Regions from separate parts of the Mesorhizobium sp. L103C119B0 genome, predicted to be linked through region 2. Evidence: riboswitches for the same ligand, from Rfam matches in the RefSeq annotation. Region 2 holds a riboswitch; each other region holds the start of a gene.
The links. A riboswitch is a leader RNA that binds a small molecule or an ion and turns the genes downstream of it on or off. The one in region 2 is predicted to bind cobalamin.

Region 1 (4,274 bases), on a different contig from region 2:
GGTAGCTCACCACACGGTGAGGAAGGAGAAGCCTCAGGCCACTTTCTCCCGGAGCGCGCGCGCTGCAGCGACCATGTTAATGAGGGCAGGGCGGACCTCCTCCCACTTGCGTGTTTTGAGGCCACAGTCCGGGTTTACCCACAGTTGGCCGTCGGACAGTCGCTCGCGGGCAAGCATGATTAGGTCCGAAATCTCGCAGACCTCCGGCACACGTGGTGAGTGAATGTCATAGACGCCGGGACCGATCTCGTTCGGATATTTGGAGCTCGTGAAGGCGTCCAGCAGTTCCATCTTGGAGCGCGACGTCTCAATCGAAATGACATCCGCATCCATTCCAGCGATCGCGTCGATGATCTCGTTGAACTCCGAATAGCACATGTGGGTATGGATTCGAGTCGCGTCCTTTACACCCGTTGAAGCGATCCGGAAGCATTCGACAGCCCAGTCGAGATAGGCTTTCCAGTCAGATTGGCGCAGTGGCAATCCTTCGCGAAACGCGGCCTCATCGATCTGGATCATCCTTGCGCCGGACCTTTCGAGATCCGTCACTTCGTCGCGGATGGCGAGCGCGATCTGGCGGCAGGCTTCGGAGCGGGGTACGTCGTCTCGAACAAAGGACCAGTTGAGAATGGTCACTGGGCCTGTGAGCATTCCCTTCACGGGCTTTTCCGTAAGCGACTGGGCGAATTGCCACCAGCGCACCGTCATCGGATTGCGCCTCGATACGTCCCCGAAGATGATGGGGGGACGCACGTAGCGCGACCCATAGCTTTGCACCCAGGCATGCTGAGTGAAGGCGAAGCCGGACAGCTGCTCGCCGAAATGCTGTACCATATCGTTTCGTTCGAACTCACCGTGCACCAGCACGTCCAGCCCGATCTCTTCCTGCCAACGAATTGCTGACTCGATCTCCTTCTTCAGGAAAATCTCGTAGTCGACATAACTGAGCTGGCCCTTCGCATGAGCGGACCGCGCGCGGCGTACCTGCGGCGTCTGCGGGAAGGACCCGATTGTCGTCGTCGGGAACGGCGGCAGCCCGAGCGTGCCGGCCTGGACTCTGGAGCGCTCGCCAAAAGCGCTCTCTCGTCGTTTCATGCTATGGTCAATGCTGGCGATCCGCCCCTCAACAAGCGGGTCATGGATCTTCGTGGACGTCAAGCGAGTGGCGGCAGCCTCGGCAGAAGCTTTCAACGCGGCTGCCACCGCATCCCTGCCTTTGGAAAGGGCCCGGGCCAGCAAGACCAGCTCGTCGGTCTTCTGGGCCGCGAAGGCGAGCCACGACCTGATGTCGGCCTCGAGTTCCGTCTCCATGCGCAGGTCAATCGGCACATGCAGCATCGAGCAAGAAGGCGCAATTTCGACGCGGTCCAAGGGCCAGCCGGCGACGATCGGTTTGATGCGGTCGAGAATGGCGGGCAGGTTCGCACGCCAGACGTTGCGGCCATCGATCAAGCCGAGCGAGAGCACCAGATCCTTCGGAGCGAGCCGACCCACCGTTTCCAGCTGCTCGGGAGCGCGCACGAGATCAATATGCAGGCCGGCCAGGGGCAGAGAAACCGCGGTTTCGAGATTGTCTCCCAGCGACCCGAAATACGTAGCCAGCATGATCTTCAGCTCGGGCGCGGCTTTCGACAGCTGGCCATAGGCGAATTCGAACGCAGCTCGTTCGTTCGGGTTCAGATCGAGGACAAGCGCTGGCTCATCGATCTGCACCCAGTCGGCTCCCGACAGCTTCAGCCTCTGCAGGACTTGCTCGTAAACGGGCAGCAGCCGCGGTAGGAGCGCGATGGGACCGAACCCTTCGGCACGCGATTTCGCCAGCTTGAGGAAGGTGATAGGTCCAAGGATGACTGGGCGTGTGTGTATGCCGAGAGCTTTAGCCTCGAGGAAGTAATCGACCGGCTTCGATGACGAGAGGGCGAACGTCTGATCATCATCGAGTTCCGGCACAATGTAGTGGTAGTTGGTGTCAAACCACTTGGTCATTTCCATCGCGGTTACACCAGGTCCATGAGCCTCCTCCTGGTGACCAGCGTGTCCACAATCCTCCGTCTGACCCTGGTTGCCGCGCGCCATTGCGAAGTAGATGTCAAGTGGGACCTCGCCGCTATTCCAGCCGTACCGGGATGGAATGGCCCCGACCATGGCTGCGGTGTCGAGCACATGGTCGTAAAGCGAGAAGTCGTTCGACGGGATTTTCGACACGCCGCGATCGCGCTGCTCTTCCCAGCTAGCGGCTCGGAGCGCCTTCGACGTCGCAAGAAGGTCGCCAGCGGACGATGTTCCGGACCAGTAGCTTTCGAGGGCGAATTTCAGTTCTCGCCGACGACCGAAGCGCGGCACGCCGAGCGTTGCTACAGGAATTTGCTGAGAGACAGTCATGTCATACCCCGATGATTGGGGCGTCGGTGACAAGGAAGGCGCTAGCAGGCCGGCATCAACGCCGGGTTGCAGCGGCCACCGAGACACCCCGCCCGTGGACGTAATTCGCGTGGCAGGTCTCCTGGCTCGCGGGGTCATAGCCTCTACCCGTCTTCCTGAGGGTATTCGCCTCAGTGACGTGATTGGGGTTGGCTCGCCGCTAACAGTTGCGGGGGCAGCGCCGGCATCGCACCGGCTTCCCTCTTAGCTCCGCTGCGGCAGCGCCGCACGCGAGAACCACGACACGCAGACGATCACAGCAGTTCGCTCTTTTGTCAATGACGCATAACGAAATGTTTATGTCGTTATGTGATCGCGCTTTTACGCCTTTGTCTAGCATTGTGAAATATTCAGTCTGCTGCCCGCATTCGGCATCGTGGGACGTGATCGCAAGTCAAGTCCGACGGACGCCGCGAGTTCTCCGTTACCTCAGGAACCTTACTGGCCTTCCCCAAGCTGAGCTTCTGGAAAATGCTGGTGACGATCTGGATGACGGTGAATGCCGTCATGGCAAGCACGCCTTGCACCGCTCCTCCAGCGAGCTTCACGGCAGCAGCATGGGTCAGTTCTCCGAAGCGAATGGCTGTCGCTATCAGCGAGCTTTGACACAGTTCCGCCACTGCGGTCATCGCGTCAGTAGGGCGGCTGGTTAGTTGCCGGCGCATCTACAGCAACCCAGCCCCTTCCGCCTCGCGGCGCAAATTCTGCCTTGGCCTTGGGCCGATCTGCTGGATCACCAGGCCGGCCGCCAGCGAGCCAAGGTCGCCGCAGGTCTTGAGGTTGCGGCCCTGCGTGTAGCCATGCAGGAAACCGGCGGCGTAGAGGTCGCCGGCGCCGGTGGTGTCGACCAACTCCTTGATGGCGGTCGCCTCGATGACCACGGTCTCGTCGCCGCGCACGATCACCGAGCCTTTTTCGGAACGGGTGACGGCGGCAATCTTGCAGTCCTTGCGGATCTGAGCCAGCGCCTCGTCGAAGGATTTTGTCTGGTAGAGCGACTTGATCTCGTGGCTGTTGGCAAAGACGATGTCGACAGTGCCCGAGCGCATCAGCTCGAGGAACTCGTCCCGGTAGCGGTCGACGCAGAACGAATCCGACAACGTCATCGACACTTCGCGTCCGGCCTCGTGTGCGAGCTTCGCCGTCTGCCGGATCGCCTCCTTGGCGCGCGGCGGATCCCACAGATAGCCCTCGAAATAGGTAACCTTGGCGCCGGATGCCTTGTCGGCCTCGACATCCTCAGGGCCAAGCTCGACGCAGGCGCCGAGATAGGTGTTCATCGAGCGCTCGCCGTCGGGCGTGACGAAGATCATAGAGCGCGCCGTCGGCGGCTCGCCCTTGAGCGGCCTGGTGTCGAAGGCGACACCCTGTGCATGGATATCGTGCGCATAGATTTCGCCCAGCGCATCGTTGGAGACCTTGCCGAAGAAGGCGGCGCGTCCGCCGAAGCTGGCTACGCCGGCCGCCGTGTTGCCGGCACTGCCGCCGGAGGCCTCGATCGCCGGGCCCATGCGGCTGTAGAGCAGTTCGGCGCGGCGCGTGTCGATCAGGTTCATCGCGCCCTTGATGATGCCGTTGATCTCGAGGAATGCCTCGTCGCACTGGGCGATGATGTCGACAATGGCATTGCCGATGCAAAGCACGTCATAATCCGGCATCAATGTCTCCGCCAAAAAACCCGAGCCGGCTTCTCGCCACGCCTGCCAGGCGCGGGTCTGCCCGGTGGAAATGGGCTTTCCGCTTGCCAATCCGTTCGCCGGCGGCTCTCACGGGGCGGCGAGTCCTGCCTCGCGACGCAATTCGTCCGCCCTGTCTGTCTTCTCCCAGGTGAAATCAGGCTCTTCACGGCCGAA
Region 2 (4,274 bases):
TCGTGCGCAATCCGAAAGTGTTCCTGTTCGACGAGCCGCTGTCGAATCTCGACGCGGCGCTGCGCGTCGCGACCCGCATCGAGATCGCCAAGCTCAAGGAATCGATGCCTGCCACGACCATGATCTACGTCACCCACGATCAGGTCGAAGCGATGACGCTCGCCGACCGCATCGTCGTGCTGAAGGATGGCCATATCGAGCAGGTCGGCACGCCGATGGACCTCTACAAGAAGCCCGGCAATCTGTTCGTTGCCCAGTTCATCGGCTCGCCGGCCATGAACATCCTGCCGGCGACAATCGACAGGACGGGCAACCCGACAATCGTCAGCCATGTCGGCGGCCGCAAGGCAACGGTGCCGATCGCAACGCCGGCGTCAGCAAAGGGTGCGGCAGTCAGCTTCGGCGTGCGGCCGGAGGATCTGTCGGCCGCCACCGGCGCGGAATATCTTTTCGAGGGCGTGGTGGACTATGTCGAGCAACTCGGCGAGGTGCAGCTTGTCTATGTCGATATCGGCCGCGCTGACCTGCCGTTGGTGACCAAGCTGCCCGGCAATGTCGAGGTCAAGCGCGGGGCAAAGCTGCGACTGACCGCGGATGCCGGGGACCTGCACATCTTCGACGCCGATGGGCACTCCTTCTCGCTCAAGCCGGTGGAAGTGAAGGCGGCTTGAGATAGCTGCGTCGTACAGGCATGAAAAAAGAGCGGCGGGCCAGGCCCGCCGCTCTTTTTTAAGCTTCGGCTGTTAGTTGTTGCCGAACCGATCCCTGTCGCTGCTCTGAGGAACGAACTTCTGTTGGTCGTTCGACGAGTTCAGCAGCTTGTAGACCGCCGACTTGGTGCCGGTCGACGAAGTGCGGGTGGTGTCGACGGCAGCGGCCGGCTGGTTGGCGCCATTGGAGCCATAATTGTCGCTGCCGGCAAAGGCAGCGCTCGAAACAGCCAGAACGGCTGCGGTGGCAAGAACGATCTTCTTCATTTTAGTCTCCTGAATTTTTCTGATGCCGCCAGCTGCAGCGGATAAGCCCGCCACGTGCTGGAAACCGGCTTTTAGCGGCCGAAAAGGTTACGGTCGGCACCGTGGGCAGGCGCCTGCTCGGCTGGAGCCGACTTCTCAACCGAAGCCGTATGGCCACTATCGGTCGACGTAATCGCAGGCTGGTTGGCGCCGTTCGAACCGTAGTTGTCGCTGCCGGCGAAAGCGCTGCCGGAGATGGCCAAAACGGCGGCGGCAGCAAGGATGATCTTTTTCATTTCAAATACTCCTGAATTTTTTGGGATCCCGAGAGCGACGGGTTAGCCGCCCTTCTTTGGTCGGGATCAGCGATTGCCGTAGAGGTCGCGGTCGGCGCCCTGAACGACAGGCTGCTTGTCAGCGTGCGCCGGCTTCTGAATGGAAGCCGTATACGAGCTGTCGACCGAGACGGCTGGCTGGTTCGCACCATTGGAACCGTAATTGTCGCTACCGGCGAAGGCGCTGCCGGTGATCGCCAAAACGGCTGCGGCAGTGAGGATGATCTTTTTCATTTTTAGTACTCCAGTTTGTCTGTCCGTCTAGCGGCGTGTCTTGGGAGGAATTCGCGTCGTTCGGACAGCCCCGATGTGGGAAAGCCATAGGCTGGTTTCCAATCACGAAGTTGTTCCGTGTGGACCACGGTCCTGCACCTTGAAATTGTGCCAGGAAGTTCCTCTATGGTCATTTATCGCATTGTTTTCAGTTGCTTATGTCGAACCGAGTGGTTCGCTCCGGTGTCGGTTTCCGGGCCGTCGTTCACACCATCCTGCACGCATTGTCAACAGAAACGAACCGTTCGGTTCGATTAGAGATTGCTAGTAACTTTTCGATACCGTTGAGCCCTTTTTGCCCCCGATCGGAACTGGATCCGCAGCGATTCGGCGATGATAGCGCCGCAAGACAGGATCTCAGCCCTTCGGTGGTCGGCGGGGCGTATGCCGCGCGTGTCGCGCCGCATGGATATGATGTCGCTTTCATGCCGACGTCGCGATCGCTGCCGTGATTAGATGATCGCATCTCAGGTGCCGCTTCGTGACGACGCAGCGGAGAATTGGGAAGCCGGTCAGAATCCGGCGCTGCCCCCGCAACGGTGGTGGAGTTGAAGTCGCAACGGGAGACCACTGGGCAGCAGCCTGGGAAGGTGTCGCGATGGTCCGCAAGGACAACTCCAGAGCCCGGAAACCAGCCCGAGATGCCTAGACTCGACTGATCGCGGTGGGCGGTCAAGAGGTGGATAGTGCATGTCCGGCGCCGCGCCGGCCTGCGTCCGATCCTTCCTCCATCACCACCAAGTTCAGTCCTTAAACCACGAGGACAGAACTATGGATACGCGCAACGACATGCTGAGGCTCCTGAACGGCCGCAAGCAAGGCTTTTCGCTGGAACAGCCCTTCTACACCGACCCGGACTATTTCAAGCTCGACATGGAGCTTATCTGGTATCGCGACTGGCTGTTCATCGGCCATGATTGCGAACTGCCGAAGCCCGGCAGCTATATCACCGTGCAGATCGGCGGTTATCCGGTGGTGCTGGTCCGCGACCAGAAGGGCAACATCAACGCCTTCCACAATTCCTGCCGCCATCGCGGCAGCCGTGTCTGCAACACTGAGAAGGGGATGGCGGCAAAGCTTGTCTGCCCTTATCACCAGTGGACCTACGAGCTTGACGGCCGGCTGCTGTTTGCCCGCCAGATGGCCGACGGTTTCGACAAGAGCCAGTTCGGCCTGAAGCCCGTCGCTTGCGAGAGCGTCGGCGGTTACATCTTCATCTGCCTGGCGAAAGAACCTGCCGACTTTGCGCCGATGCGCGCCATGATAGAGCCCTACCTCAACCCGCACAGGCTGAATGAAGCCAAGGTCGCATTCGAGAGCACCATCATCGAGAAGGGCAACTGGAAGCTGGTCTGGGAAAACAACCGCGAATGCTATCACTGCGCCGGCAATCATCCGGAGCTGTGCAAGACATTCCCCGAAGCGCCGACGGTGACCGGCGTGCAGGGCGCCGACAGCGATCCGGAGATGCTGGCGCACTGGGCGAAATGTGAGGCGGCGGGCCTGCCGAGCAAGTTCCGCATCGATCCGGCCGGGCAATACCGCGCCACCCGCGCGCCGCTGCTGCGCGATGCCGTCAGCTACACGATGTCGGGAAAGCGCGCGGTGACGAAGAACCTGTCCGACACTGTTGCCGCCGACCGCATCGGCACCTTAATGCACTACCACTATCCGACGACCTGGAACCACATCCTGATCGACCATGCGGTCACCTTCCGGGTGCTGCCGATCAGCGCCACCGAAACCGCGGTGACGACCAAGTGGCTGGTGCACAAGGATGCGGTCGAGGGCGTCGACTACAACCTTGAAGAGCTCACCCACGTCTGGACCGAGACCAACGACCAGGACCGCCGCATCGTCGAGGAAAACGCCTTCGGCATCCTGTCGCCGGCCTATGAGCCCGGCCCCTATTCGGAGCTGCATGAGGGCGGCGTGATCCAGTTCGTCGAATGGTACGCGGCCTTCATCGGCCCGCGCCTTGCCGAAGGCGGCCGGCCGGCGCTGCGCAGCGTCGCGTGAGCTGGAGCAGGCGAGGAAGGACCGGAGGATGATGCGATGACGGATCTTGGGCTCTATCGCCATCTTGACCAGATGGCGCCGTGGAACGACAGGCTGCAGGTGCTGGAAGTGACCGGCGTCAGCGACGAGGCGCCCGACGTCAAGACCTTCACCTTCCGCTCCGACAACCAGACCTGGTTCCGCTACAAGCCGGGCCAGTTCTTGACGCTGGAACTGCCGACACCGGACGGGCCACTGATGCGCACCTATACGCTGTCGTCGTCGCCATCGCGGCCGTTTTCGATCGCGGTGACGGTCAAGGCGCAGGCCGGCAGCATCGGCACGCGCTGGATGTTCGACCATCTGGTGCCCGGTTCGCATGTCAAGGCCTACGGACCGGCCGGCGACTTCTCGTTGCACAGCCACCCGGCGGCCAAATACCTGTTCATTTCCGCCGGCTCCGGCGTGACGCCGATGATGTCGATGCTGCGCTGGCTGAACGACTGCGCGCCATGGACCGATGTCGGTTTCGTCAACTGCGCGCGGCGTGCCGAAGAGATCATCTTCCGCAAGGAACTCGAACTGCTCGGCGGCCATATGCCCGGCCTGTCGCTCGGCTTCATGATCGAGGAACGTTCCAGCCGCGAGGGCTGGTACGGTCATATGGGGCGCATCGACGCGATCCGGCTGCCCTTGCTGGCTCCGGATTTCC
Region 3 (4,274 bases), on a different contig from region 2:
TCCTCCGGCATCAGCACGCCGGCCTGGTGGCGCATCGAGCGCAGGCCTTTCTGATTGATCTCACAGATCGCGGCATCCTCCTCCAGCACCTGGGTGCCGAAGGCGACGACATTGTCGATGTCGGTCTCGGCGAGCGCCTCGGGCGCGAACAGCCACTCGGCGGTGAGTTCGGTCTGTTCGGGACCGAGCGGCATCAGTCGCACCGTCCTGACATAATCGACATGGCCGACGATGAACATCGAGGGCAGGCTGGTGGCATAGGTCTGTCCGGCCGCACGCTCGGCCGGCGTCAGGCCCGGGAAGACCGGGCCATGGGCATGTCCGTCGCGCGACCAGGTCTCGGCGCCGGCGCGCAGGCCACCCGAAAACTCCGGTGCGTCATTGTCGGCATGGCGGACCCAGTCGGGGTCGTCGTGCCGGCTCATCAGGCCGCGGCCGTACATCGGCACCAGCCGAGACAGGTCCTTGTGGACGCCTGGGCAATGCAGGCACTCGTTGAAGTTCTCCCAGAAGATCTTCCAGTTGCAGTTCATCACCTTGCGCAGGACATGGCCTGATACCAGCGTTTCCAGCGGCCAGTTGGCGAGGTCGCCGGATGCGGGATCGAAGGAGGTCTCGGCGGAGCCGGCCGTCGCCTGCTGAGGGTTCACAAAGACAAAGCCGCGCCACACCGACAGCGCCACCCGGTAGAGCGGATGATCTGCCTTGTCGAAACCATCTGGCAGCGATTTCGAGGGAACGCGCACGAGATCGCCGCGCAGCGAGTAGGACCAGGCATGGTAGGGGCAAGTGATGAGCCGCGCTTTCAGCCGGCCCTCGCTTTCCTGGCAAAGCTGCGAGCCGCGATGCCGGCAGGTGTTGTGGAAGGCGCGCAACTCGCCGGTGTCGTCGCGCAGCACGACGATTTCCTGTGTGCCAACGCGGAATGTCCTGAATGCCAAAGGCTGGGCAAGATCGGCCTCGCGGCAGACGAGCAGCCAGCTTTTGTACCAGATGGCGTCGAGATCGCGCTGGTAAGCCTCGCTATCCCAATAGGCCGATGACGGTAGCGTCGGTTCGGCCCGGCTCAGGCCGTTATAGGGGTCGCGCTCGCTCGGGTTGGGATGCATGGCTGGCTTCCTATGAAGCGTCAGCCGACACCCCGGCAGATAGTTTGTCAATCAGAGTGCCGCATTGCCGGTTGCAGGCGCGGCGCATAATCATGTCGTGGACATGGGACATTCGGAAATTGGGGGGATTCGGAAATTGGCCGCACGACAGATGTCGCTTACGCCGGAGCTGGTCGCGCGCTGCTGGCGCGAGATCAGGGACCCCGGGCCGGATCCGGACGCGATGCATCTCGATGACGCCGACTATGACGCGCTGCTGGATGAATTGCAGGTCGAACTCCCGGATAGCGAACCGCTATGGCTGTTCGGCTATGGATCGCTGATCTGGAAACCGGAAATAGATTATGTCGAGGACCGCGTTGCGCTGGCGCGCGGCTGGCATCGGTCCTTTTGCATGAACATGACGCGCTGGCGCGGCACCAAGGACAGCCCCGGCCTGATGATGGCGCTGGACCGTGGCGGACAATGCAAGGGCGTCGCCTTCCGGCTGACCGAAAGTAACCGGCGCGGGCAGTTGGGCCGGCTTTTCCGGCGCGAAGTCACGCTGAAGCCGACAAGCTACCGGCCGCGCATGCTGAAGCTTGCAAGCGAGGCCGGACCGCTCAGGGCATTGGCCTTCGTCATCAACCGCAACGGCCTGACCTATTCAGGGCCGCTCGACGAGGGCAAGGTCGTCGAAAGGCTGGCAACGTCCTGCGGGCACTGGGGGTCGGGCGCCGACTATCTCTACAACACGGTGAAAAACCTTGAAGAGCGCGGCATTCACGATCGCCATCTGTGGCGGCTGCAGCGGCTGGTTGCCGAGCGGATCACCGCGTTGAACCCGTAACGCCGCATGGCGCATTCGCGCTGTTGGCCGGCGGAATTTGGTTTGCCGGATGCGGCCGTTTCAGCCTATAGTCATGCATGTCGTCGGTTCCGTTAGGGACCAAGAGGGAATGCGGTGAGGGCTGACTTGTTGCCCAATGCCGTGGCTGCCCCCGCAACTGTGTGCGGTAGTCCTCTCCAAGCCACTGAGGATTTTTCCTCGGGAAGGTGGGGAAGGGCGCTGATCCGCGAGCCAGGAGACCTGCCGGCGACAGGGAACTGACTTCGATGCCCTCGGGTGGAGGGCGAAAGGACAAGATATGAATACCGCTTCCGTCTCCCTCGGCGCATCCGTCTCCTCGCAGTCGCGCTTCATGCAGCTCGTGCTTAGCGCGTTTCTGGGCATTTTCGTCGTCGGCGTTGTCGGTTTCTCGCATATCGATGCGGTCCACAATGCGGCGCACGACTATCGCCATTCGATGGCGTTTCCCTGCCACTGACGAGGATCTGACATCATGAACCTGTTTCGCAACGTCGTGTTCATCGCGGCGATCGCAGGGCTCGTGGCGGGTGTCGCTCTCGCCTGCATGCAGGCCTACGCCACCGTGCCGCTGATCCTCAAGGCGGAGGTCTACGAAAAGGCTGGTGGCGGCCATGAGCATCAGCATGCCGCGGCGCCCGCCGCCAACGCTGCGGACACCGATGCCATGAGCACCGCCGCGCCGGCGGAAAATGCGGTGAGCAGCGCAGCACCGGCTGAAGCAGCCGCGCCGGCGGAGGACGAAGGCTGGGCGCCGGCCGACGGCTTCGAGCGTTTCGCCTTCAGTGTCGTCGCCAATATCGTCACCGGCATCGGCTTCGCGCTGGTCCTGGTGGCGGTTTCCGAGTTCGCCGGCGGCATCGGCAGCTGGCGCCAGGGCGTGTTCTGGGGCTTGGCCGGCTTTGCCGTGTTCACGCTGGCGCCGGGCCTCGGCCTGCCGCCGGAACTGCCGGCAATGCCGGCGGCCGATCTCATGCAGCGCCAGATCTGGTGGTGGGCAACGGTGATGACAACGGCGATCGGTCTTGCCCTTATCACCTTCCGCACGTCGGCGCCCCTGACCGTGCTCGCCGTCGTCCTGATCGTCGCCCCGCATATTGTCGGCGCGCCGCAGCCTGACAGTTTCGTAACGCCGATCCCGGAGGGCCTGCATCATCAGTTCGTGGTGGCGGTGACGCTGACCAATCTGGTGTTCTGGCTGGTGCTCGGCGCAGTTGTCGGTGTAGTGCGCGCGCGCTTCGCCGGCACCGCGACCAGCCTGCGCGACAGCTTTGCCTGATCGCAGTTTGACCTTCATCATCGGCGGTGCGCGCTCCGGCAAGAGCGCGCATGCCGAAACTTTGGCGACGGCGTTGCTGCCGCCATGGGCTTATATCGCCACCGCGCTAGCCTATGACGGCGAAATGCGCGAGCGCATCGCGCAGCACCGCTCGCGCCGTGGCGAGGGGTGGGCGACCATCGACGCCCCGCTTGATCTTGCCGGTGCGCTCGAGGCATTGCCGGACAACCAGCCGGTGCTTGTCGACTGCCTGACGCTGTGGCTGACCAATCATATGCTGGCCGATCATGATCTGGAGGGGGAGTGCCGGCGGCTGGCCGATGTGCTTTCGCGGCCGCGCGGACCGTGGTTCGTGGTCTCCAACGAAGTCGGACAAGGCATCGTGCCCGACAATGCGCTGGCACGCCGGTTCCGCGATGCCGCCGGCCGGCTCAACCAGCAGATCGCGGTCGTAGCTGATATGGTGCTTCTGATGGTGGCGGGGCTGCCGCTCAAGGTGAAATGAGATGACCGATATCGACACAAAAGACGAAGAGCGCCATCGCGCCAAGATGGCCAAGCGCAAGGCGGTGCAGGACGCCGAGGTCGCGGAAAAGACGGTCGAGAAGGGGCTGCTGATCGTCAACACCGGACCCGGCAAGGGCAAGACCACGGCTGCCTTCGGGCTGGCGCTGCGCATGCTCGGCTATGGCAAGCGCGTCGGAATCGTCCAGTTCATCAAGGGCAAATGGCACACCGGCGAGAAGGATGCCTTCGCGGCGTTTGGCGACCGCGTCGTCTGGCACACGATGGGCGAGGGTTTCACCTGGGAGACGCAGGATCTGAAGCGCGACATTAAGGCGGCCGAAGCCGCCTGGGCCAAGGCGCTGGAACTGATCGCCGATCCCTCGATCAGCCTCGTCGTGCTGGACGAACTGAACATCGCGCTGCGTTACGACTATCTCGATCTCTACAGAGTGGTGGCGGCGCTGAAAGCGCGGCGCGAAGGTCTGCATGTCGTCGTCACCGGCCGCAACGCCAAGCCGGCGCTGGTCGAGGC

Region 1: it holds a riboswitch for cobalamin, as region 2 does, so the genes downstream of both, metE (5-methyltetrahydropteroyltriglutamate--homocysteine S-methyltransferase) here and X728_RS156105 (aromatic ring-hydroxylating dioxygenase subunit alpha) in region 2, are expected to answer to the same signal.
Region 3: it holds a riboswitch for cobalamin, as region 2 does, so the genes downstream of both, X728_RS163210 (CbtB domain-containing protein) here and X728_RS156105 (aromatic ring-hydroxylating dioxygenase subunit alpha) in region 2, are expected to answer to the same signal.

What each region holds. Positions count from the first base shown of each region.
Region 1 covers NZ_AYXE01000003.1:21,877-26,150, reverse strand. The annotation lists gene metE (5-methyltetrahydropteroyltriglutamate--homocysteine S-methyltransferase) at 34-2,382, opposite strand; cobalamin riboswitch at 2,476-2,678, opposite strand; gene X728_RS161250 (adenosine kinase) at 3,087-4,079, opposite strand; gene metK (methionine adenosyltransferase) at 4,188-4,274, opposite strand, start outside.
Region 2 covers NZ_AYXE01000005.1:228,581-232,854, reverse strand. The annotation lists gene ugpC (sn-glycerol-3-phosphate ABC transporter ATP-binding protein UgpC) at 1-671, shown strand, start outside; gene X728_RS156090 (DUF680 domain-containing protein) at 744-977, opposite strand; gene X728_RS156095 (DUF680 domain-containing protein) at 1,049-1,252, opposite strand; gene X728_RS156100 (DUF680 domain-containing protein) at 1,319-1,525, opposite strand; cobalamin riboswitch at 2,017-2,219, shown strand; gene X728_RS156105 (aromatic ring-hydroxylating dioxygenase subunit alpha) at 2,336-3,583, shown strand; gene X728_RS156110 (hybrid-cluster NAD(P)-dependent oxidoreductase) at 3,620-4,274, shown strand, end outside.
Region 3 covers NZ_AYXE01000002.1:76,362-80,635, forward strand. The annotation lists gene X728_RS163220 (aromatic ring-hydroxylating dioxygenase subunit alpha) at 1-1,109, opposite strand, end outside; gene X728_RS163215 (gamma-glutamylcyclotransferase) at 1,246-1,938, shown strand; cobalamin riboswitch at 2,006-2,201, shown strand; gene X728_RS163210 (CbtB domain-containing protein) at 2,237-2,416, shown strand; gene X728_RS163205 (CbtA family protein) at 2,432-3,235, shown strand; gene cobU (bifunctional adenosylcobinamide kinase/adenosylcobinamide-phosphate guanylyltransferase) at 3,228-3,740, shown strand; gene cobO (cob(I)yrinic acid a,c-diamide adenosyltransferase) at 3,742-4,274, shown strand, end outside.